One region of the Holzapfeliella sp. JNUCC 72 genome, then DNA from elsewhere that is predicted to be linked to it. Evidence: predicted binding sites of a transcription regulator. Region 1 holds the regulator's gene; the other holds the start of a gene.

The links. The regulator HrcA, encoded in region 1, represses chaperone genes, less so after heat shock. The targets are predictions, from matches to a motif close to TTAGCACTCNNNNNNNNNGAGTGCTAA.
Region 2: groES (co-chaperone GroES) is a predicted target of HrcA. The motif match lies at 3,892-3,918, and genes of this name have one in related genera.

The regions. Positions count from the first base shown of each region.
Region 1 covers NZ_CM132220.1:493,772-506,722, reverse strand. The annotation lists gene prmA (50S ribosomal protein L11 methyltransferase) at 1-341, opposite strand, end outside; gene JNUCC72_RS02440 (YbaK/EbsC family protein) at 466-969, shown strand; gene JNUCC72_RS02435 (DUF960 family protein) at 969-1,286, shown strand; tRNA gene JNUCC72_RS02430 (tRNA-Ser) at 1,317-1,404, opposite strand; gene JNUCC72_RS02425 (adenine phosphoribosyltransferase) at 1,432-1,950, opposite strand; gene recJ (single-stranded-DNA-specific exonuclease RecJ) at 1,971-4,235, opposite strand; gene JNUCC72_RS02415 (class A sortase) at 4,256-4,930, opposite strand; gene lepA (translation elongation factor 4) at 5,030-6,859, opposite strand; gene dnaJ (molecular chaperone DnaJ) at 6,955-8,097, opposite strand; gene dnaK (molecular chaperone DnaK) at 8,166-10,001, opposite strand; gene grpE (nucleotide exchange factor GrpE) at 10,028-10,570, opposite strand; gene hrcA (heat-inducible transcriptional repressor HrcA) at 10,582-11,637, opposite strand; gene ribF (riboflavin biosynthesis protein RibF) at 11,740-12,684, opposite strand; gene truB (tRNA pseudouridine(55) synthase TruB) at 12,704-12,951, opposite strand, start outside.
Region 2 covers NZ_CM132220.1:856,387-869,337, reverse strand. The annotation lists gene JNUCC72_RS04230 (DUF1430 domain-containing protein) at 1-1,158, shown strand, start outside; gene JNUCC72_RS04225 (ABC transporter ATP-binding protein) at 1,161-1,799, shown strand; gene JNUCC72_RS04220 (ABC-F family ATP-binding cassette domain-containing protein) at 1,831-3,750, opposite strand; gene groES (co-chaperone GroES) at 3,940-4,224, shown strand; gene groL (chaperonin GroEL) at 4,249-5,868, shown strand; gene JNUCC72_RS04205 (APC family permease) at 6,049-7,881, shown strand; gene mutS (DNA mismatch repair protein MutS) at 7,965-10,553, shown strand; gene mutL (DNA mismatch repair endonuclease MutL) at 10,574-12,469, shown strand; gene ruvA (Holliday junction branch migration protein RuvA) at 12,472-12,951, shown strand, end outside.

The sequences.
Region 1 (12,951 bases):
CAATTGTTTTCCCAATCTTGGTCCACAATACGATTCAAAGCAATAACTCCTGACCCAATATTAAGTTGGTAACCCTTTAATTCAGTTAGCTTCTCTTTAGTTTGAGCAGGAAGGGTTTGGTCAAAGGTTGACTCATCAAAATATCCACTAACTTCTGCTGCTTCTGGTAAATCTTTAATATCGTCCGTCATAATTAGTTCACCATAACCAGGTGTATTTTTATTTTCAAAATCTTGACGATCTCTCGTTTGAATACCCAGTGCACCATTCGCCATTAAGAAAGCTGACAATGCTTCAACTGAATCCGTTGCTGTTTGAATTGATAGTTCGATTAAATTCAAAATATTCCCTCACTTAAATTAAAATTATGGTTTCATTATAACTTATTTTTACTTGGATTTCTTTTGACACTTAAAAATCACATTGCTAAGATTATATTTATTACAAATAAAAAGGAGTCTTTAGATGTCTAAGAAAAAAGCTAAAGTTTCAAAAACATTGGTTGAAAAAATGCTGGATCAGCAAAAAATTAATTATCAATCAATCGTGGCACCAACCGTTAAAGATGGTGACGTTGATGCTTTAGATACTGAAAACTTTCCAAAACACGACGTAACAGTCTACAAAACACTTGTTCTAAAAGGAACTGAAAACCCTGTTTTAGTCGGCGTTGTGCCACTAGATAAACATCTCAGCTACAAAAAGTTGAGTCAAATTTCTGGTGATAAGAAAGTTCACTTACTACCCTTAAAAGATTTAGAAAAAACAACTGGCTATGTTCATGGTGCCAATACACCTATTGGTATCTATGAAAAATTAAAAGTCCCTATCTTCTATGACCAACAAGCAGATCTTGAAGATGAAATTATTGTTTCAGCCGGAAAAGTCGGTCGTAGTGTTCAAATTAAAGTTTCAGACTTAATTGATATTACTGCTGGTCAATTCGGCGATATTGCAGAGGAGAAATAATGCCTTTTAACCCCCTACAAGAACGTTTTGCTTCAGTCAAAGTCATGCAGCAATTACCAGAAGAAGTGGTCCATTTGATTTGGGAAACAATCGATGATCAATTAGTTGGTCTGGTTCCTTTAGAAAACTTATTAACCTTTACATTGTTTTTAAATAATCAAACACAAAAATTAAAATTTGTGCAACCTGGAACCGATTTAGAAGTTGATTTCGATTTGAAAAAACCTTTTTTAGTTAATCAACCACTTACAGTCATTGCCTATGATGCTGATGACCACCAAACTTTATTGTTTGAAGATGAATTAAAAATCCCTTAAAGCTATTAAGCCTTAAGGGATTTTTTATTAAGGAGCGTACAGGATTTGAACCTGCGCGCCGGTATTAACCGGTTCGCCGGATTTCGAGTCCGGTGCATTACCACTCTGCCAACGCTCCATAATCAAGGACTAGCCTTGATATATATTAGTAGTCCATTAATGTGAACATATCGTAATCTTTGATTTTATCACGACCGTTTAAGTCTTTTAGTTCAATCAAGAAAGCTGTTCCAACAACGATTCCACCTAGTTTTTCAACTAAGTCGATAGTTGCACGAACAGTTCCACCTGTTGCCATTAAATCATCAGCAACTAGAACTTTTTGACCAGGTTTGATAGCATCTTTGTGCATGTAAAGTGTGTCTTGACCATACTCTAAATCGTAAGAAACAGAAACTGTTTCACGAGGTAATTTACCTGCTTTACGAGCTGGTGCAAAACCAACACCTAGCTCATCTGCGACAGGACAACCTACTAAAAATCCACGAGCCTCAGGGCAACATACCATATCTACGCCTAGGTCTTTAGCATATTTAACAATTTCCATTGTTGCAGCATGGTAAGCTTCACCATCAGCCATTAAAGGTGAAATATCACGGAAAGTAACACCTTCACTTGGGAAATTAGGAACATCTGCTACGTAATCTTTAAAATTCATTGTCAAGTTTAGGACTCCTATCTTTGCTAACCTAAATATTGTAAAATATGACGCTTCAAATCAGATGAAGACATCGCATTTAGCTGATTAACAAATTGTAATTGTTTTTGTGTTTGTTGTAATAAATTTGAAGATGTCAGTGCTTTTGACTGAACATTTTCAACTGGTTTAATTAGAACCCTATCTATTTTAACAAAATTTAGCTCTAAAAACACCCTTAAAATCAAATTTAATTCGTAAATTGATAAGTTGAAGTATGCTGTTAATTGTTTTAAGTCCGTTGTTTTCAAATCATGATGTTGATAGAAATACTTCAACACTTCGCGAAACTTGTCTTGAGATGGCATCTGTGTGAGATGTAAATTTTTGATTTGACCGTAAAAATAAACTTGTTCAATAGCTGATGATGAAAGAACCGCTTCTAATTGCTGATTATTTAATGGCTGATCCATTATAATAATTGTCTGTGATTTTGGGTTGCTAGAACGTAACAAAACAGCCTGGTCATCATCTATATTCAGTTTTTCCTTAAATGCATTTAGTTTTTCTTCATTGAAAAAGCCAAAAGTACCTTGCACAGCCATAATTTGATTAAACTGATAATGGCGACAGTCAATGACCTGTTCTTTTTCAAATTCAAGATGCTTGAGCATAAGTTGAGGGGTTACTTTGCCCTTCCATTCATTCTTGGATAATTCACCATATAAAATGCCTTTTTCCTTGAACGTATTGAGGTCAACATTTGGATAATTAAACCCAATTCCCGAAACTTGCATCCCTTTTGAATTAAGCATCGTAAATTTCAAATGATCTTGTGTTTGTCCAATCTTTCTAGCAAAAGAAATGTGTGGGGAATTGATTTTGAATAGTGGCATTTCAAAGTTGGTCCCGAAAGGTCCAAGAGCTGAGATTTCTTTGAGTTGCTCTAAGGTTAAATCATCAGGCGTGAGTGAGCAATCAAATAATTGTTCACTATCTTGACTATTAAGTGAAAAACTGGCTTCAAATTTTTGAATTAAGTTATCTAGCTTATCTTCCTCAACAGACAAGCCACATGCCATGTCGTGACCGCCAAATGAGACCAGTTCTGATTTGATTGGTGTAAGTGCTGTAAACAAGTCAAAGCCTTGTATACTACGACCAGACCCTTTTAAAACACCGTTTTCAGCTTTAGTCAATAAGATAGCAGGCTTTTGCGTTTCTTCAACTACTTTATTGGCCACAATTCCCAAGATACCCTCATGCCAACTTTCTTGATAAATAATCAATGTGTTTTGATTTTGATACTGCGTGCTTTTTGCCAGTTCAAGCGCTTCTTTGGTTGTTGTCACAACTAGTTCTTTTCGCTTAATATTAATTGTTTCGATTTCTTTAGCTAGTAATTCGCAGGTTTCAGGATTATCATTCAGCAACAATTCGACTGCTTTCCCTGCATTTTCTAGTCGTCCTAGTGAATTCAGTCGTGGTGAGATGACAAACCCAATACTAGTTTCATCTAAGTCATCTAAATTAGCCCCTGATTCAACTAACAGCTGTCTTAATCCCAATCTTTGCGTGTTTTGTAAAGCTTCAACACCAAACTTCAATAGCGTATGGTTTTCTCCTGTTACCGCAACCATATCAGCTATCGTTCCAATAGCTACTAAATCAAGCAGTTCATAAGCAGTCTCGCCCAACAAGGCACAGCATAACTTAAAGCTAACACCCACTCCAGCTAAATCATCGAAAGGATAAGCTTGATTCGCTAATCTTGGATGAATAATCGCTAACGCATCGGGTAGGACTTGAGGTAAATTATGATGATCAGTAATAATGATATCAATACCTTGCTCATTCAAGAATTCAACAGCCTCTTTTCCACTTACCCCGTTATCAACGGTAATAAACAGCTGTGTTCCTTCATTAATCAACTTTTGATAACTGGCTTGATTGGGACCATACCCTTCATTGAAACGATTAGGAAGATGATAATTTACATTGGCACCCATAATTTCAAGCGTTTCTACCAAAATTGCCGTACTTGTGATACCGTCTGCGTCATAATCACCATATACTGTAATTTGCTCTTGAGCATCTATTGCTTGATGAATACGATCAACGGCTTTTTGCATATCTGTAAATAAAAACGGATCATGAATCGACTCTTCTGATGGATTAATCCAATCTTCAATTGCTTCTTTTGAAGTGAGTCCTCTATTTTCTAAGAGTGTCACGGCAATGTCTGATAGTCCTAGTTCTGACCGAGTCTCAGAAGAAATCTTAGTCAACGGTTCTTTTTGTTTGAAATCCAAGCTAGTTTAACCCCTTTTGCTTATTTTAAATTAAATGTGGCTAATTCAGATTGCGTAGCGTCTTTTGTCTCAATCAACTCACCGCGAATTGCCCAACGATTAACCCCGCCATCTGCACAAGTTATTAGTGTCACAATGGCATTATCTGTATTATCAACAAGCCATACCGCATATGGATCGACGACTTCTTTTTGATAAATCTTGTAAGTGTATACTTTATCTAAATCGGTTAAATAAACCAATTCACCTAGTTTGACTGATTCTAATGGCGAAAACAAAAGTCCTTTATCTGTCATATAATGTCCAGCAATGGGATAATTACCAACCCCCATTTGCTGGTCTTCACGCATCGTTCCACCACCAGAAGACAATGCAGCATCACTCAGGCCTTTTGAAACCGGTAAGTTCATATTGACACTAGGTATAGCCATTAATCCAATAACTTGTGTCTGATTATGAGTTAATGACTGTCCTACCTGATTAATATCTAAACTTTTAACTTTAGAAAAATCATAATCTTCACTCTTAGTTTGCATGTTTTTTTGAATTTGTTCCTTAGTCACAGAAGTTCTAGCCACTTCAGTATTATGAGAAACAATGCTACTTTGAATGGGCTCATTAAAAATTAAAGCAATGCCGACAATTAATAACACTGTTGCAAATAAGTACAACAAACCTCTTTTAAATTTTTTCATTAGCAACTCCATTAGTATCAGTTTTCAACCTAGGTATTATATCATTAGTCTTTTAAAATAAAAAATCCTCTTTAGGCAATCTAAAGAGGATTAAAGCTTTTATTTTTCGTCGTCACTCATTTTTAGTACACTCATAAAGGCTTCTTGAGGCACATCTAGTTTTCCAACGGCCTTCATACGTTTCTTACCGGCTTTTTGTTTTTCAAGCAGTTTCATACGACGGGTAACATCCCCACCATATAGTTTAGCTGTAACATCTTTACGGTAAGCTTTGATAGTAGAACGTGCGATAACTTTATTCCCAATTGAAGCTTGAACAGGTACTTCAAATTGCTGACGTGGAATAACAGATTTTAGTTTCTCTGTAATGGCACGACCACGAGCTTGAGCAAAGTCACGGTGAACAATGAAACTCAAGGCATCGACTACTTCACCCGCAAGTAAAATATCAATCTTAACTAGGTCACTTGGACGGTATCCACATAACTCATAATCAAGAGAAGCATATCCACGTGTATTTGATTTTAGTTCATCAAAGAAATCAAACACAATTTCAGATAGTGGAATTTCATAAATAACGTTAACACGGTTAGCATCTAAGTAATCCATAGTAACGAAGTTACCACGTTTTCTTTGAGCTAGCTCCATTACAGGACCAACATAATCATTTGGTACCATAATTTCTGCTTTAACGTAAGGCTCTTGAATTTCACGAATATCACTAGGATCAGGCATATCTGCAGGGTTAGCAACCGTTTTTTCTTCACCATTTTGAAGCTTCGTATGATAATCCACAGATGGTGCTGTCATAATTAATTCTAAGCCAAATTCACGTTCTAGACGTTCTTGAATAACATCCATATGAAGTAATCCTAAGAATCCACATCTAAAACCAAACCCTAAGGCTTGAGAAGTTTCAGGTTCAAACTCAAGCGCTGCATCATTTAACTGTAAACGTTCTAAAGCTTCTCTTAAATCATCGTATTTAGCATTTTCAACTGGATACATCCCTGAATAAACCATAGGTTTTGCTGGACGGTAACCAGGTGTTGGTTTAGTCGTTGGGTTGTTAGCTAGTGTCAACGTATCACCCACGTGCGTATCACGAACAGTTTTGATGTTAGCCGTTAGATAACCAACATCACCTGCAACTAAACGATCACGACTAACAGCTTTAGGTGACAACACACCTACTTCTGTTACTTCGTATTGTTTACCATTACTCATAACTTCAATCATATCACCGGGTTTAACGATTCCATCTTCAACTCGGACTGATAAAACAACCCCTCGATACGAATCATATACAGAGTCAAAAATCATCGCCTTCAATGGTGCTTCAAAATCACCTTGAGGTGCAGGAATGTCAGTTACGATACGTTCTAGTAACTCTTCAATTCCTAACCCACTCTTAGCTGAAGCAAGCACAGCATCTTGTGCATCTAAACCGATTGTATCTTCAATTTCATCTTTAACACGATCTGGATCTGCTGCAGGTAGATCAATTTTGTTAATAACAGGTACAATTTCAAGGTCGTTATCTAAGGCCAAGTACACATTAGCTAGTGTTTGTGCTTCAACACCTTGAGCCGCATCAACGACCAAAACAGCTCCTTCACAAGCTGCAAGTGAACGTGAAACTTCATATGAAAAGTCCACGTGACCTGGTGTATCGATTAAGTGGAAAATATAGTCTTTACCATCTTTGGCACGATACTTTAACTCAACTGAGTTCAACTTAATTGTAATGCCACGTTCACGTTCTAGTTCCATACTATCTAGAATTTGAGCATGCATTTCACGCTTTGACACTGTATCTGTCAGTTCTAAGATGCGGTCAGCTATTGTTGATTTCCCATGATCAATATGGGCAACAATAGAAAAATTTCTTATTCTTGATTGATAATCTTTTAATTCTTCTAAATTCATGTGTTCTCCTCTATTACTTCTGTTCTTTATTATAGCAAGTATCCGAAATGGTCACAAACAAAAAGAGAAGATTAAGATCTTCTCTTTTTTAGAATTCACATAAATTTATCTTTTACTTTTTCAAAAAAGTTTTTGTCTTGAGGTTGAATGTCTTCCCCGCCAGCTTTAACAAAGTCGACTAAGGCTTTCTTTTGATCCTCATTCATTTTCTTAGGTGTCACAATTTTAACTGTTGTTTCTTGGTTACCTGTTCCATGTCCGTTCAATTGCGGAACACCTTTACCGTTTAACCTAAAGGTTGTTCCTGTTTGTGTTCCAGCTGGAATACGCAATTTAACTTTACCGTGAACAGTATCAACGTCAATTTCATCACCAAGTGCAGCTTGAGCAAAGCTAATTGGAACAGTGTAGTAAATTGTTGTTCCTGAACGTTCAAATGTCTTACTTGGACGAACACGTAAAACAATGTATAAATCACCGTAAGGCCCGCCATTAGCACCAGCTTCACCTTGACCAGTTAAATGAATTTGTTGGCCTTGGTCAACACCTGCTGGAATATTAACTTCAACAGTGTGTCTTTGTTTAGTTGTTCCTTTACCATGACAGTCTTCACAAGGTGTTTCAATAATCACACCTTGACCGTGACATTCATCACAGGCAACTTGTTGACGAACCATACCAAGCATTGTTTGACGATCTACGGTCATATGACCTGAACCATGACATTTTTGACAAGTTTTGGTTGAAGTACCTGGTTTTGCACCCTTACCATCACAAGTCTTACATGTTTCATCACGATCATATGTGACATTTGTTTTCTTACCGAAAATTGCTTCTTCAAACTCAAGTGTCATGGTGTAATCTAAATCATGCCCTTTTCTTGGTGCAGTTGGATCTTGTGCACGGCCACCGCCGCCAGCTCCACCACCAAAGAATTGGTTAAAGATATCTTCAAAACCGCCAAATCCTTGGGCACCGCCACCAAAACCACCAGCTCCGCCTTGCGCACCACCATTAACACCTGCATGACCATAATTATCATAAGCAGCGCGTTTTTGGGAGTCGCTCAAGACTTCATATGCTTCACTAACTTCTTTGAACTTTTCTTCAGCATCCTCAGAATCATTCAAATCAGGGTGGTATTTTTTAGATAGTTTACGATAAGCTTTTTTTATTTCGGCTTCCGATGCATTTTTAGAAAGACCCAGGACTTCATAGTAATCTCGTTGTTGTGCCATAAAATTCCTCTTTCATTTCTATAAATGAAAAAAGTCAAATTGACAATTTGACTTTTTCATCGTAATTGTTATTTATCTTTATCAGGGTCTACTTCACGGAAGTCACCATCTACGGTGTCATCGTTGTTTGCTTGACCTGATTGTTCGCCACCTTGAGCTTGTTGGGCTTCTTGTGCTTGTTGGTATAGTTTTGTTGTAAGATCTTGAACGATTTGGTTCAATTCATCTTTTTTAGCTTTCATTGCTTCTAAGTCATTGTCAGATTGTGCTTTTTCTAAAGCTTCTTTAGCTTCTTTAGCTTTTGAAACTTCTTCTTCAGAAACTTTGCCATCTAATTCTTTCAATGTCTTATCAGTTGTAAAGATTAATTGATCAACTTCATTACGTAAGTCTACTTCTTCTTTACGTTTTTTATCTGCTTCAGCATTTTCTTCAGCATCTTTTGTCATACGTTCAATTTCTTCATCTGATAGACCTGATGAACTTTGGATTGTAATTTTTTGTTCTTTTTGAGTACCTAAGTCTTTAGCAGATACATTTACAATACCATTTTTATCAATGTCGAATTTAACTTCGATTTGAGGAACACCACGTGGTGCTGGTGGAATATCTGTTAATTGGAAACGACCTAGCGTCTTGTTGTCAGCAGCCATTGGACGTTCACCTTGAAGAACGTGAATGTCTACAGCTGGTTGATTGTCAGCAGCTGTTGAGAAGACTTGTGACTTACTTGTAGGAATTGTTGTGTTACGTTCAATCAATTTAGTTGAAACGCCACCCATTGTTTCAATACCTAATGATAATGGTGTTACGTCAAGAAGAACAACATCTTTAACGTCACCTGAAATCACACCACCTTGAACAGCAGCACCTAAGGCAACAGCTTCATCAGGGTTGATTGAGTGATCAGGTTTTTTACCTGTCCAGTCTTCAACAGCTTTTTGAACTGAAAGAATACGTGTTGAACCACCGTTTAAGATAACTTTGTCAACTTCATCTTTTGAAAGTCCAGCATCTTTTAGTGCATTTTCAACTGGGATTCTTGTTCTTTCAACTAATTCAGCTGTAATTTCGTCGAATTTAGCACGAGTTAAAGTTGTTTCCAAGTGTAATGGACCTGCTTCACCTGCTGAGATAAATGGCAAGCTAATTTGAGTTGTTGTTACACCTGATAAATCTTTTTTAGCTTTTTCAGCTGCATCTTTTAGACGTTGTAATGCCATTTTATCTTTAGATAAGTCAATACCATTTTCGTCTTTAAATTGTGCAATCAACCAATCCATGATTGCTTCATCAAAGTCATCCCCACCTAAGTGAGTATCACCATTTGTTGAAAGTACTTGGAATACACCGTCACCTAATTCAAGGATAGAAACGTCAAATGTACCACCACCCAAGTCATAAACAAGGATTTTTTCGTCTTCTTCGGCTTTGTCTAAACCATAAGCTAAAGCACTAGCAGTTGGTTCGTTAACAATACGTTTAACATCTAAACCAGCAATCTTACCAGCATCTTTTGTTGCTTGTCTTTGTGAATCGTTGAAGTAAGCAGGCACTGTAATAACAGCTTCTGTTACTTCTTCACCTAAGTAATCTTCGCTGAATTTTTTAATGTGTTGTAAAATCATTGCTGAAATTTCTTGTGGTGTATATGACTTGTCACCAACAGTTACTTTGTAACCAGCTTCACCAATGTGACGTTTGATAGAAGAAATTGTGTCTGGGTTTGTAATTGCTTGTCTTTTAGCAACTTCCCCAACTTGAATTTCACCATCTTTAAAAGCAACAACAGAAGGAGTTGTACGGTTACCTTCTGGGTTTGCAATAATTTTTGGTTCTTTACCTTCTAAAACAGCAACTGCTGAGTTAGTTGTTCCTAAATCAATACCAATAACTTTTGACATAAATCAATAACTTCCTTTCGAATTTCTTAGTTTGCAACGCTAACCATTGCAGGTCTTAAAATACGATCTTTAAATAAGTATCCAGGTTGATAAACTTCAACAACTGTATCTTTTGGATGGTTTTCAGTTGCTTCAACTGTTTGGACAGCTTGGTGATAATTTGGATCAAAAGGTGCACCTTCTGCTTCAACTTCTGTAATACCTTTATCATTTAAAGCTTTCATTAATGCGTTATAAGTTAATTCAATCCCTTTTTTCAATTGGCTTGAAGCCTCATCGTCAGCTTGAACTTGTAGGGCTCTTTGTAAATTGTCTAAAGCTGGCAAAATTTCTTTTGCAAGGCTTTGACCTTCATATTTACTGAATTGAGCGAGTTCTTTTTGTTGACGTGTTTGAATATTTTGGATTTCAGCTTGTGAACGCAAGTATTTATCTTGTGCTTCTTCAAGCTCTTGTTGAAGTTTTTCAACTTCTGAAGGTTCTTCTGCTTCAACAACTTCTTCCGTTGTTTCTTCAACAGGTTCTTCGGTTGTATTTTCTTGTTTAATATCTTTTTCTTCGTTAGACACTGTCATCCTCCTTATCTAAACTTGCTATAATAATCTAGTAATTGATCTGCAAGTTCTTCTTTGAAGTAGTTCATTAAACTAATCATCTGTGAATAGGGCATGTTTGTTGGCCCTAGTAAAGCGACAATTCCATTTCCAAAGTCACCGACTTCATATGTAGCCGTCAATAGACTGTAGTCTTTCAATAAATCAAGCGGTAGCTCATCTCCTAAACGGACATGAACTGAAAATGCTGGATTGTTTAGACTATTTTCATGAATTAAATCTGAAAATATCTCTGGATGACTAAGCAACTGATAAAGTGACTTCAAATTATCCAAGTCATCAAAACTAGAATAATTGTTAAGGAGATTCAACTCACCATTAACGAATAGTTGATCAGTTTCAGTTGGTTTGAAAACATCCTTCAATAATTGAAGAAGAATCAAACTAGCTGTGTCCTCTTCAATACCGAGAATTGACATGAACTTCCCAGAAGAATAACTTGATACTTCATGTAAAGTTTTGCCCTTAACTGCCGTATTGATTTTCTCAACTAATGATTCTAGTTCTTTACCCGATACATCCTCAGGTAAGCGATAAAGCTGATTTTTGACGTCGCCATCGCTGGTGACCAAAATTGCCATCATTTGATGATTAGAAAGTGGCACGATGCGAAATTCAGTAATTCTGCAAAACTGAATTTCTGGACTAGCTACAAAAGCTGTATAACTAGTCAGATCAGATAATATTTTTGCCGAACGAGATACAATATCGTCAATTTTTTGAAATTGATGATTAAAATCCATTTGCAGTTTTTCATGCAAGTTTTCTGGCATATCTGTAGGCTGTAATAAATAATCTAGATAATAGCGATATCCCTTATTTGATGGGACACGACCAGAAGATGAATGTGTTTTTTCGATTAATCCTAATTCCTCAAGCTTAGCCATTTCATTTCTGATAGTGGCTGAAGAAACTTGAATCGTTAGTTCATCCATCAATGTCTTTGACCCAACAGGCTGTTGTGTCTTGTTAAAGACATTGATAATCATCTTTAATATTAGTTCTTGTCGTTTTGATAACATAGCGTCACCTCTTCGAATTAGCACTATTAAATTACGAGTGCTAACTATTAGAATATAACAACTAAATAGCAGAATGTCAAGATGACAGCTAAAATTATCAAGCTATTTTTTTAAGGTTTTGAAATAGGCTTTGCTATTGGCTTCGTCTTGGTTCAATTGTTCAATTAAAGCATCGATTGAGGGGTACTTTTCTTCTGGTCGAAGATAGTGATACCATCTCACATCAACAATTTCATCATAAATATCTTCATCAAAATCAAAAATATTGACTTCAACGGATAAATCTTTCACATCATCAAACGTAATGTTATAACCAACACTTGCCATCCCTTGATACCATTGGTTATGAACCTTCAATTCAACAGTATAGGCACCTGAGGCTAGGCCAACTTTATCTTCACTAGAAGCAATATTAGCCGTTGGAAATCCCAGTTTTCGGCCACGTTTGAACCCATGAACGACTTGTCCAGATGTCTGATAAATTGAATCTAGTAATTCATTAGCCTGATCGACGTCACCTTTTTCGATCAATCGACGAATTCGAGTTGAACTAACTTTTTCATTACCTTTGTTGTAACTGTCGACTTCATAAACATCAAACTTATTTTGAGCTAACTGTTTTAGCAATGACATATTAGCTACTTCTTTTTTTCCAAAAGTATAATCAAATCCTGCAACAACTGCTTTAACATTTAATTTAACCAGAACATCGTTGATAAATTCATCAGGTTGAACCTTAGCTAGCGGGCCATTGAAATTGCCAATATAGAAGATATCGACCCCTGCTTCATTCATCAATTGCTGTTTTTCACTTGTTGTAGTAATTAACGGCACAGTAACATCAGCTGGACCATATATTTTGCTAGGGTGCGTATTCATTGTCATAACAGCTAATTTCAAGTTTTGCTCTTGAGCAACTTTTTGACCTTTTTCAATTAATTGACGATGACCTAGATGAACACCATCAAAAAATCCAAGAACCAATACAATTCCTTGAGGTTCGACAATTTGATTATTAACTGGATAATCTAGTTCGTAACTACGCATACTTATCCTCCCTTATCGGTTAACTATTTTGAAGCAACATCATTTCCGGACGATAAAGTGGCGGATGTTTAACGTCTTTCTTGTAAATCGCTTTTATTTTTCGATTATGATACAAACATAGACGTTCTACGTCAATTGGAAATTTAAGTTTGGCACCATTTTGTACCATTTCAAACTCTTTATCGCTTAAATGGTAAGCCGGTTGATCTTCAAAGAAACGTTCAAGAGGTACCACATAATCAGGTGCTTTTTCAGGTTGTTCTTTTA
Region 2 (12,951 bases), 360 kb from region 1:
ATCACGTTGATTAAAGGTAAACTATCTTTGAAAAAGATTATGGCTATTGTTTCAACTAATCAATTAGTTGGTGTGTTTTTGATGGGGTTGATGTTGTTTTTGGGGACAACTTATTATAGTAGTTACCAAGAACAAGTGAAGGCTACGGATTCATGGCAACAAAATTCGCAATTTTATCAATTTGATTATTCTGTTGCTTTTGAAACTGGTAAGTCACAAGATAAGAAAAAATTAAAAGAAACTTGGTATGACGTTGCAAATGAAGCTGTTAGTTCAGGATTAGCGATGTTAGTCGATGGAACGTATTCTTCAACTAGCCATGCACTATACGTCACACCTAATTATTTAATTAATCAAAATATTGAGTTAGATGGTGAATTAGCTAATAAACTAATGAATTTAAAATCGGGAGAATTTGGGGTATTAGTTCCAGATAACCTGAAAAATCAAGAAACTCAAATTGTGCAAAATATAACAGCGGATGTACAAGACTTATCAGATCAGGATAAAGGCCCGGGACAAGACTACTTAATGACTGTATCACCGATTGTTGCCACAATTAAAAGTGGTAGTTCCAGATTTATGATGAATACTTCAAATATAAATAGTCAGCAATTTATAAGTGACCCAGTTATCGTAGTGTTAACACCGGAGTCAACAGGAAAAACAGAATTGTCAGGATTATTTTGGGAAACTAATATGTTGTTTTATCAAAACTATGATCAAGCTTTAGCACTATTTGAACGTCATGGTGTAAGTCAATATATTTCTTATCTCGAAAAGGCACAATCCTTATATTTGAATAACGTTAATGACATGAAGACTCGCACAATTGCCTTAATGATTGGTATAGTTTTAATGATAGTAACAATCGTAATTTTATTTAGTACGATGAATTTGATTTATTTTGAACAATTTAGAAGAGCTATTTTTATTAAAAGATTATCAGGCCTTAATTTTATAGAAATACACGGCAAATATCTTTTAAGTGAGTTCTCGGTATTAATAAGTGGTGTTTTGATTTTTTGGTTATTATTAAAAGACTCGGTTATCGCAATAATAACATTAGGCTTAATGAGTTCGATATTAGGTATTATTATGTATATCCAAAACAAAAAAGAACAAAAAGCAGCCATAACAGTAATGAAGGGGAAATAAGAATGATAAAAGTTGAAAATGTAACAAAGGATTTTGATAATCGTGAATTATTTACAAATTTAAATTTGAATTTTGAGAAGGGAAAAATCTATGCTTTAATCGGTCCGAGTGGAAGTGGAAAAACGACGTTACTCAACATGATTGGTCATTTAGAAAAGATTACAAAAGGCGATATCACTTATGATGGTCAGTCACTAAAGTCAATTTCTGCTCATCGTTACTTTAGAAATGAGTTAGGCTATTTGTTTCAAAATTTTGGATTGTTAGATGCTCAATCTATCAAAGATAACTTAGATTTAGGACTTGTAGGTCAAAAAATTAAAAAGCAAGAGAAAGTAGAAAGACAAAAATTAGCTCTAAAGCAAGTAAACTTAGATTACCTGAGTCTTAATCAAAAAATATTTGAATTATCTGGGGGAGAAGCTCAGCGTGTCGCTCTGGCGAAAGTGATTTTAAAAAATCCACCTCTTATTTTGGCTGATGAACCAACTGCAGCACTTGATCCTAAAAACGGACAAGAATTGATGGAGTTATTGCTCTCACTCAAAAATGATGATCGGACGATTATTATTGCAACACACAATCAAATGATTTGGGAAAATGCTGATGAAGTGATTGATCTAAGAAATTATCGCAATTAAAAAAAGACAAGGACAGTTAGTCCTTGTCTTTTTATTCGTTTTCTTCTTGTTGAGTTAGCCAATATTCCCAATTGTCATTTTCGGTTGTCAATTTTTCATTGATTGCATCAATTTCTGACTGAAATTCTGACATTTTACTATAGTCTGTAGCATATTCAGGCTTAGCCATTTGTTCTTGGATAGCTGCAATTTCACTTTCGTATTTTTCAATATTTTCTTCAGCTTGGGCAATGCCACGCTCAATTTTACGAAGTTCAGCTTGGCGTTTCTTTTGTAGGGCATAGTCTTCTTTACCACCACTATTATTTTTAGTTGTCTTTTGTTGAAGGGCAATATCATCTGGCTTGATAATTTGTTCTTTCTTTTCCAAATAGTAATCGTAGTTCCCATCGAAGACGTAAGCCTGATTGTTTTTGACTTCAATTGTAGTTGTAGCTAGTTCGTTAATAAAGTAACGGTCATGGGATACAAAGACAAGTGTGCCATCAAAATCACGAAGTGCTTTTTCGAGAACTTCTTTTGCATCAATATCTAAGTGGTTAGTAGGCTCATCCATAATCAAGAAGTTGTGATTCTCCATTGATAAAACGGTCAAAGCAAGACGCGCACGCTGTCCACCTGAAAGTTGACCCACGCTTTTTTCGATATCATCAGCGCCGAACAAGAAACTCGCTAAGACACTTCTGATTTCTTTTTCGGGTGTTAAACGATGACGGTTCCAAACAGTATCAATAACTGTTTCTTTTGGATTAAATTGTGAGATTTCTTGATCATAAAAACCAACTGAAACGTTAGCACCAAACTTGTAGCTACCAGCAAGCGGTTCGAGCTGTTTAACTAAAGTTTTTAGTAGGGTACTTTTTCCAATTCCATTAGCTCCCAAGATAGCAACACGATTATGCTTGTTGACTTGTAAGTTAATGTCATTAATCATAGGTTCGTTTTTTTCGTATCCTACACTCATATGGTTAATAAGGAGAGCTTCTTTACCACTTTGCTTTTCAACATTAAATTTCATTGTCATTTGACTTTGATGTTTAGGGGGTTGAATGCGTTCCATTTTATCAAGTTGTTTACGACGACTTTGCGCACGTTTGGTTGTGGAAGCACGTACGATATTTTTTTGGATAAAGTCTTCTTGTTTTTTGATTTCAGCTTGTTGTTTTTCGTAAGCTTCTTGATTTTGACGATCCATTAATTCACGTTGCTCAACATATTTTGAGTAATTACCAGTAAAATGCGTTAACTTTTTGAAGCTTAATTCATAGATTTCAGTTGTAATAGCGTCTAAGAAGTACTGGTCGTGAGAAACAGCTAAAATAGCACCTGAATAGTTTTTCAAGAAGGTTTCAAGCCAGGTTAAAGTGTCCACATCCAAGTGGTTAGTTGGTTCATCTAATACCAACAAGTCTGGCTTTTTAAGCAAGAGCTTCACAAAACCAAGTCTGGTTTTTTCACCACCTGATAATGTACTTATCTCTTGATGGTACGTTGATTCATCGAATTTAAACCCATTTAGTACGGTTTTAATATCGGTTTCGTAAGTAAAACCGCCATTAATTTGATAATCGTACTGCATTTGATCATAGCGTTTTAACAGCTCTTCATCTGGTTGAGATTGCTTAGCTAGCTGTTCTTGAACTTCAGTCATTTTATTACCTAGTTCAATTAAAGGGGTAAAAACTTGAAGCATTTCATCCCAGATAGTTTGATTAGTGTCAAAATTATGCTCTTGGGCAATGTAGCCAATTTCAATATTCTTAGGTGTTGAAATATGACCAAGTGAAGGCTCTTCTTGTCCTGTAATCATTTTGAGCAGTGTACTTTTACCTGCACCGTTTGGACCGACTAGACCAATACGGCTTTTATTTTGAATTTCGATATCTAGATTTTCAAATAACACATCACTACCAAAGTGGCGTGCTAATTGATTTCCTTGTAAGATAATCATTATTTCACCTCATTTTTATTCACTGTTTAGCATATCATAATTCGGTGCTTGATAAGGGATTTTAAGCAATTTTTAGCATTCTACTTTTTTTCTGCTAAAAACTTGCACTTTTTCATAAAGATGATATTATTTATTTAGAAGTTAGCACTTGATAAATAAGAGTGCTAATTATTGTAGGAGGGAAATTAAATGTTAAAACCTATTGCTGATCGCGTGATTTTAAAAGTTAAAGAAGATAAAGAAGAAACAGTGGGAGGTATTGTACTAGCAAGCAGTGCTCAAGACAAACCTCAAGTTGGTGAAGTTATCGCCGTTGGGCAAGGTGCTCGAACTCGTGACGGTCAAAGATTACCATTGACTGTTAAAGTTGGAGATAACGTTTATTACGATAAATACGCAGGTACAACTTTAAAATATGAAAATGAAGATTATTTAGTATTAAAAGAAAACGATATTTTAGCAATTATTGATTAATTTTTTTAATGAGGTGAAGTTAAAATGGCAAAAGAAATTAAATTTTCAGAAGATGCACGTCGTGCAATGTTACGTGGTGTTAACAAATTAGCTGACACCGTTAAAGCAACAATTGGACCAAAAGGTCGCAATGTTGTGTTAGAAAAAAGCTATGGTTCTCCAGAAATTACTAATGATGGGGTAACGATTGCTAAATCAATTGAATTAGCAGACCATTTTGAAAACATGGGAGCTAAATTAGTAGCTGAAGTGGCTTCAAAAACGAATGATATTGCAGGGGACGGGACAACAACCGCTACTGTTTTGGCACAAGCAATTATTCAAGAAGGACTAAAAAATGTTACTTCTGGTGCCAATCCTGTAGGTATTCGCCAAGGAATTGAATTAGCTACTAAAAAAGCAGTTGAAGAACTACATAAAATGTCACACAAAGTGGCTAATAAAGATGAAATCGCACAAGTTGCGTCAATCTCAGCAGCTAATGAACAAGTTGGACGTCTGATTGCAGATGCGATGGAAAAAGTTGGTAATGATGGTGTTATCACAATTGAAGAGTCAAAAGGAATTGAAACAGAATTAAGTGTGGTTGAAGGGATGCAATTTGATCGCGGTTATTTGTCACAATACATGGTAACTGATAACGATAAAATGGAAGCAGACCTTGATAACCCATACATTTTAGTAACTGATAAGAAAATTTCAAATATTCAAGAAATTTTGCCTCTATTGCAAGAAATTGTTCAACAAGGGAAAGCCTTGATGATTATTGCTGATGATATTGATGGAGAAGCATTGCCAACACTTGTGTTGAATAAAATTCGTGGAACCTTCAATGTTGTCGCAGTTAAAGCACCAGGTTTTGGTGATCGTCGTAAAGAGCAACTAGCTGATATTGCAGCTCTTACAGGTGCAACCGTTATTACAGAAGATTTAGGCCTAGAATTAAAAGATACAAAACTAGAACAACTTGGACAAGCTGGTCGTGTTACTGTAACAAAAGACAATACAACAATTGTTGAAGGTGCAGGCGATAAAGCGGCTATTGCAGAACGTGTTAATACCTTGAAAAAACAAATTGCCGATTCAACATCAGACTTTGACCGTGAAAAATTACAAGAACGTCTAGCAAAATTAGCTGGTGGTGTAGCTGTAATCAAAGTTGGTGCAGCAACTGAAACTGAGTTAAAAGAACGCAAATATCGCATTGAAGATGCACTAAATGCTACTCGTGCAGCTGTTGAAGAAGGATACGTTGCTGGTGGTGGTACTGCATTGGCTAACGCCGTGAAAGCAGTTGCTTCTCTTGAAGAAACTGGCGACGTGCAAACAGGTATTAATATCGTCAAAGCTGCTCTTGAAGCTCCTGTTCGTCAAATTGTAACGAATGCAGGTCTTGAAGGTTCTGTTATTGTCGAACGTTTGAATAATGAAGACCCTGAAGTTGGCTATGATCCCGTAACTGACAAATGGACCAACATGATTGAAGCTGGTATTATTGATCCAACTAAAGTTACACGTTCAGCTCTACAAAATGCCGCATCTGTTGCCGCATTGATGCTAACAACTGAAGCTGTTGTGACTGAAGTTGATAAAGATAATGAAACAAATCAAGCACCAATGAACCCAGGAATGGGTATGATGTAGCCTATTAAATTTCATAAAAAGAAGCCTATGGAAGTTATAACTTGCCGTAGGCTTTTTTATGTGGCACAATAACGCTGTTGTAAATCTTAAATTTTTTTAAAATTATGGTAGATTTTACAGATTAAATAGCGTAATATTTGTGAAGTTATTGAAAAAGTTCATTATGTGGAGGTGCCCGTGATGGGACAATTTAAACGTTTGATTTTAGGAAAGCCTTTAAAATCAAATGAAGAAGGCGACCAAAAGCTAACGAGATTCAAAGCACTTGCAATGTTGAGTTCAGATGCTTTATCTAGTGTGGCTTATGGTACTGAAGAAATTGTAATGGTGCTGGTAACACTTTCTGCAGCTGCAATATGGTATTCACTACCAATTGCCTTTTTTGTTTTAGTGTTACTACTATCCTTAACTATTTCTTACCGTCAAATTATTCATGCCTACCCAGATGGTGGTGGGGCCTACAAGGTATCTAGTGATAACTTAGGGAAATCATCAGGATTAGTTGCTGGTGGTGCACTATTAATTGACTATATATTAACGGTAGCGGTTAGTGTTTCGGCTGGTTCTGAAGCGATTACCTCAGCAATACCGGCTCTCTACGGGCATCAAGTTGCAATCGCAATTACAATTATTGTTATTTTAACTGTTTTAAACCTACGTGGATTAAGTGAATCTGCTAATTTCTTAATGATTCCGGTTTATCTTTTCATTGGGTCAATTTTACTCATGATTGGTGTGGGATTATTCAAAATTATGTCAGGTCAAATTCCTTATCACGCTGCATCTCCTGTTGGTGGTGTTGTGCCAGGGATAACGGCAGCTTTAGTTTTAAAAGCTTTCTCAAGTGGGTCATCATCATTAACTGGTGTTGAAGCAATTTCAAATGCGGTGCCATTTTTCAAGAAGCCTCGTGCTAAAAATGCCGCTGGAACTTTAACTATTATGGCTGTTATCTTGGGGATTTTCTTTGCGGGTATCACATTCTTAAACTACTGGTACGGTATCGTACCTGAAGAAAAAGTAACCGTACTTTCTCAAGTTGCTGCCAGAACATTTGGTGGTGAAAACATTTTCTACTACATTATTCAATTTGCGACTGCCTTTATTTTGGCTGTTGCAGCTAACACTGGATTTTCAGCATTCCCAGTGTTGTCATCAAATCTAGCCAAGGATAAGTTCTTACCACATAACTATATGGATCGTGGTGATCGACTAGCATACTCAAATGGTATTTTAACGCTAGCAATCGGCTCAATTATTTTAATTACACTATTTGGTGGAGTAACTTCAAAATTAATCCCACTGTATGCAGCAGGAGTGTTTATTCCATTTACGCTGTCACAAAGTGGTATGATTGTAAAATGGTATAAAGAAAAGCCTAAACATTGGATGGCAAAAGCATTTGCTAACTTCGTTGGGGCATTCATTTCTTTTGCAATTTTGATGATTTTAATTGTCTTTCGTCTAGGCGAAATTTGGCCACTATTCGTGATTATGCCATTCTTAGTTTGGTTCTTCTACAAAATTAGAAATCACTATGAAAACGTTGCCGAACAGTTACGACTAGAACAAGAAGGTGCTAAATATCACCATTATGATGGCTCAACAGTTATTGTGCTAGTTTCGAATGTTACGCAAGTGACGAAGGGTGCAATTGCTTACGCACAATCAATTGGAGATTATGTAATTGCGATGCACGTTTCAATGGACGAAAATCCAGACAAAGAACGTGAAACGCAAGAACAGTTTAGAAAAGACTTTCCGAATATCCGTTTCGTGGATGTTCATTCATCTTACCGTTCAGTTATTAAACCTGTTGTTAGGTTTACTGGTGTGATATCAAAGAATGCACAGCAACGTAACTTTTCAACTACAGTGTTGATTCCACAGTTTGTTCCAAACAAACAATGGCAATTTGCATTGCATAATCAGACAGCATTAAGATTGAGACAAGCCTTTAGCAAACATGAAAATATCATTGTTTCAACTTATAGCTATCATCTAAAAAAATAAATTAATCTGTTAAATAAGGGACATAAATTGTTCCTTATTTTTTGTTATAATTAAAGTGAAAATAAAAAAGGGAAACGATAACTATGGCAAAATCACAAACTCCAATGATGAAACAATATTATGAAATCAAAGAAAAGTATGCGGATGCGTTTTTATTTTATCGTGTCGGTGACTTTTACGAACTTTTTGAAGAAGATGCGGTTTTAGGTGCAAAGTTACTAGAATTAACCTTAACTTACCGCAACAAAAATACCGAAAATAGAATACCAATGGCAGGAATGCCACATCATGCCATTCAAAATTATATTGATAGTTTAGTTGATAAAGGTTATAAAGTGGCAATTTGTGATCAAGTTGAAGACCCAAAAGATGCCCAAGGAATGGTGAAACGAGAAGTCGTACAATTGATTACACCTGGGACTATGATGGATGAAAAACCAGAACAGGCTACTCAAAATAACTATTTGACTTCTGTTACTTTTGAAAAAGAAGCATATGGCTTGAGTTACTCGGATTTGGCAACAGGTGAAGTCCAAACCACTCACTTTGATTCATTTGAAGAAGTATTTAATGAATTGCTATCACTACAAACAAAAGAAGTAATTTGGTCTGGTGAACTCACACAAGCTCAGCAGTCGATATTAAAAAAAGCTAATATTTTAGTATCAGCTCCTGTAACTGAGTCACAAGGCGTGAGTGAACAGGAATTTGTCATTCAACGATTAAATAATCTTAGTGAGTTGTCAGCTACAAGACAGCTTATTCAGTACATTGTTGAAACTCAAAAACGCCAACTTGCTCATTTGCAAATCGCAAATAGCTATGAAGCAAAATCATATTTGCAAATGAGTCATATTGTTAAACAAAATCTTGAAGTCACACAATCTAGTAAAACTCATAAGAAAATGGGGTCACTATACTGGTTAATGGATAAGACCAAAACAGCTATGGGAAGCCGACTATTGAAGCATTGGTTAGAACGTCCATTAGTGTTAGAAAAAGATATTCAATATCGTCAAAATATGGTTGAAGCTTTACTTGATGATTTCTTTACTAGAGAAGAAATTAGTGATGCACTCAAAAATGTTTATGATTTAGAACGTTTAACCGGACGAGTTGCTTTTGGAAACATTAATGGTCGTCAAATGCGTCAATTAGGGCAGTCATTGAGTCAAATTCCAAAAATCATTCAGTTATTGGACAGCTCAGATAATGAGTTTTTACAAAAATATGCAGATGAAATAGTCGACTTATCTGATTTAGGTCATAAAATTCTAACGGCTATTGTCGATGACCCACCAATATTAATTACCGAAGGTGGCTTAATTAAAGAAGGCTTTGATCAACAACTAGATGACTATTATCATGCCATGCATAATGGGACAAAATGGTTAGCCGATTTGGAACGAAAAGAAAAAGAAGCCACAAATATTCCAAGTCTAAAGATTGGTTATAACAAAGTTTTTGGGTATTACTTGGAAGTAACCAATACGCATAAAGACAAAGTACCTGAACGTTATGAACGAAAACAAACACTTTCTAATTCTGAACGATACTTAACGCCAGAATTAAAGGAAATGCAAACTTTGATTTTGCAAGCACAAACGAATTCCGTTGATTATCAATACGAATTATTTGTTGCTTTACGCGATGAAGTCAAAAGCCATATTAAATTGTTACAGCAGCTATCTCATAGTATTTCGGCTTTAGATGTTTTAACTAGTTTCAGTATTTTAGCTGAAGATAAGAGATTAGTCAGACCTCAATTGACAACCGATCATGTTATTGAAGTACAAGATGGGCGCCACCCAGTCGTAGAGGCTGTTTTGGAAAATGATCAATATATTCCTAACAATATTGAGATGGGTGAAGATACTGACATTTTCCTAATAACAGGTCCTAACATGTCGGGTAAAAGTACCTATATGCGACAAATGGCATTGATTGCGATTATGAATCAAGTTGGATCATTTGTACCAGCTTCATCGGCCAAATTGCCCATTTTTGACAAGGTATTTACGCGTATTGGTGCGGCAGATGATTTGATTTCAGGGCAATCTACTTTTATGGTTGAAATGAACGAAGCCAATCAAGCCTTAAAGAACGCGACTTCTAAATCATTAATCTTGTTTGATGAAATTGGAAGAGGGACTGCTACTTATGACGGCATGTCTCTAGCAGGTGCTATTATTAAATACTTGCATCAAAAAGTAGGTGCTAAAACGTTGTTTGCGACTCACTATCATGAATTGACTACTTTAGACCAAGAGTTACCACATCTTAAAAATGTTCACGTTGGTGCTAGTGAAAAAGATGGTAAATTAACATTCTTACACAAGATTATTGCAGGTCCAGCTGATCAATCTTATGGGATACATGTTGCTAAATTAGCAGGATTACCTGAAGAAGTTATTAATCAAGCTAATGAAATGCTACAAGAATTTGAAAGCCAGGATGTGCACCAAGATAGTCAAGATTATGACAATCAAATGGACTTATTTAGACCTGAACCAGTTATTGAAAAAACGCAAACCAAAATGCAAAGTGACAGTATGACAAAAATCGATAACCAAATTATTGATGAAATTAAATCTGTCAATTTAATGAATAAAACACCATTTGAATTAATGAATTTAATTAATGACTGGCAACAACAATTGTCCAAAGATTAGCAAAAGTAAGGAGTTGCAAGATGACACAAATTAGAGAGCTTTCTCAAAAATTAAGTGATCAAATTGCTGCGGGTGAAGTAATCGAACGCCCTAGTTCAGTTGTTAAGGAACTGGTTGAAAATGCGATAGATGCTAAGGCAACTGAAATTGATGTTACGTTTTTGGAAGGTGGACTGAAACAAATTATCGTCTCTGATAATGGATTGGGAATTGCAGAAGATGATTTGCCATTAGCGTTTAAACGTCATGCGACAAGTAAGATAACGACAACAGACGATTTGTTTAATATTTTAACATTGGGTTTTAGAGGCGAGGCATTATCAAGTATTGCGGCTGTTTCACAAGTTGAGATTTTAACAAATACCGGTGAGACTCAAGGTGTCAAAGCTAAAATATCGAAAGGTGAAATTAAGTCCAAAGAGCCAATTGCTGCCAAAAAAGGAACGCAAGTGGTTGTGAATGATTTATTTTATAATACGCCGGCAAGGCTAAAGTATCTAAAATCACAAAAAACAGAAATTGCTAAGATGATTGATGTTGTCAATCAACTAGCTCTAAGTTATCCTAACTTATCATTTCGATTGTTTAATGGATCAAAAAGAGTTAGCCAAACAACAGGAGATGGCGATTTAAAAAAGAATATTGCCAATATCTATGATCGTCAAATTGCGCAAAAGATGATTCCATTTTCATCAGAAAATATGGATTTTGAAATTTCGGGTTACTTATCATTACCTGAAATGACACGATCAAACCGTAACTATATGTCGATATTATTAAACGGTCGATTTATCAAAAACTATCAATTATCGAGAAGCATCATCAGTGGCTATGGTAGTAAACTAATGGTAGGAAGATTTCCAGTTGTTGTGTTGAATATCAAGATGGACGCAAATTTGGTCGATGTCAACGTGCACCCAACTAAACAAGAAGTTCGTCTTTCAAAAGAAGCCCAATTAAAAGAGTTAATTGAGCGAACTTTTAAGCAAACACTTGCAAAGAACAACTTGGTTCAAGATGGACTCGAAAACCTAGTTCGACCAGCTAAATCTCAGCCTACTTATCAGCAGACAGATTTGACCTTATCAAAAAATAAACCGCGTCAGTTCAACTATCCAAATGGTCAAAAGTATTATCAAATCGAAGAAGCCGACGAGTCTTTTGAAATTAATGAAAGTGATAAAGTTAAATTATCGAAAACTTGGAATGAAAATGTTAAAGCGCAAGTTCAAACGCATCCCTTTGAAGAGGAAACTAAAACAGATCAACCGTTAGAGGCAGTACAAGAAACGAAAACATCGTCATTTCCAGACTTATACTTTGTAGGACAGGTACATTTAACCTATTTAATCGCACAAAGTGATGACGGGATGTATCTAGTTGATCAACATGCTGCGCAAGAGCGTTTGAACTATGAAAAATATCGTGAAACGATTGCTGAAGTCTCAAATGACCAACAAACATTTTTAACACCAATGACACTTGAATTGTCTAGTTCAGATTATTTAAAGGTTCAAAACTATCTAGAAGAACTGCAAACGCTAGGGATTGAGTTACGCCCATTTGGGGGAAATACGTTTATTATTAATTCGCACCCAACATGGATGGTTGAAAATCAAGAAAGTTTGATTCGAGAAATGATTGATGCCATTTTGGATAATCCAAAACTAACTTTAAAACAGTTTAGAGAAAAAACAGCAATTATGATGAGTTGTAAAAATGCAATTAAAGCCAATCATTATATTAAACCGTCAGAGGCACAGTCATTACTTGATCAACTTTCTCAAGCAAAGAATCCGTATAACTGTCCTCATGGTCGGCCCGTGCTTATTCATTTCAGCCAAACTGATATTGAAAAAATGTTCCGTCGCATTCAGCAAAGCCATCAACGCGATGATGGCGAAATAGGAGAATAATAATGTATGAATATTTAAAAGGGACAATTGTCTCAATTAAGCCCGAGTATATCGTGCTCGAAAATAATGGGGTTGGGTATCTTGTTTTGACACCGTATCCTTATCACTACAAGCAAGATGCGTCCGCACAGATTTTTATTGAACAAATTGTAAGAGAAAGCGAACTCACACTATATGGTTTTAAGAGCTTAGAAGATAAGCAATTGTTTAATTTGTTAAATCGTGTTAGTGGAATAGGGCCACGCAGTGCTTTAGCAATTATGGCTAGTGAAGATGTCAGTGGGCTTGCTGAAGCTGTTGACTCAGGAGATATCAAATATTTAATGAAATTCCCTGGTATTGGTAAGAAAACCGCTTCGCAAATTGTACTTGATTTACAAGGTAAAATGGCAATCTATCAAGATGATTTATTTACAATTTCAGATAAATCAGATAGTCAACTTACTTCAGATTCAAAAGAATTTGATGAAAGCTTGCAAGCA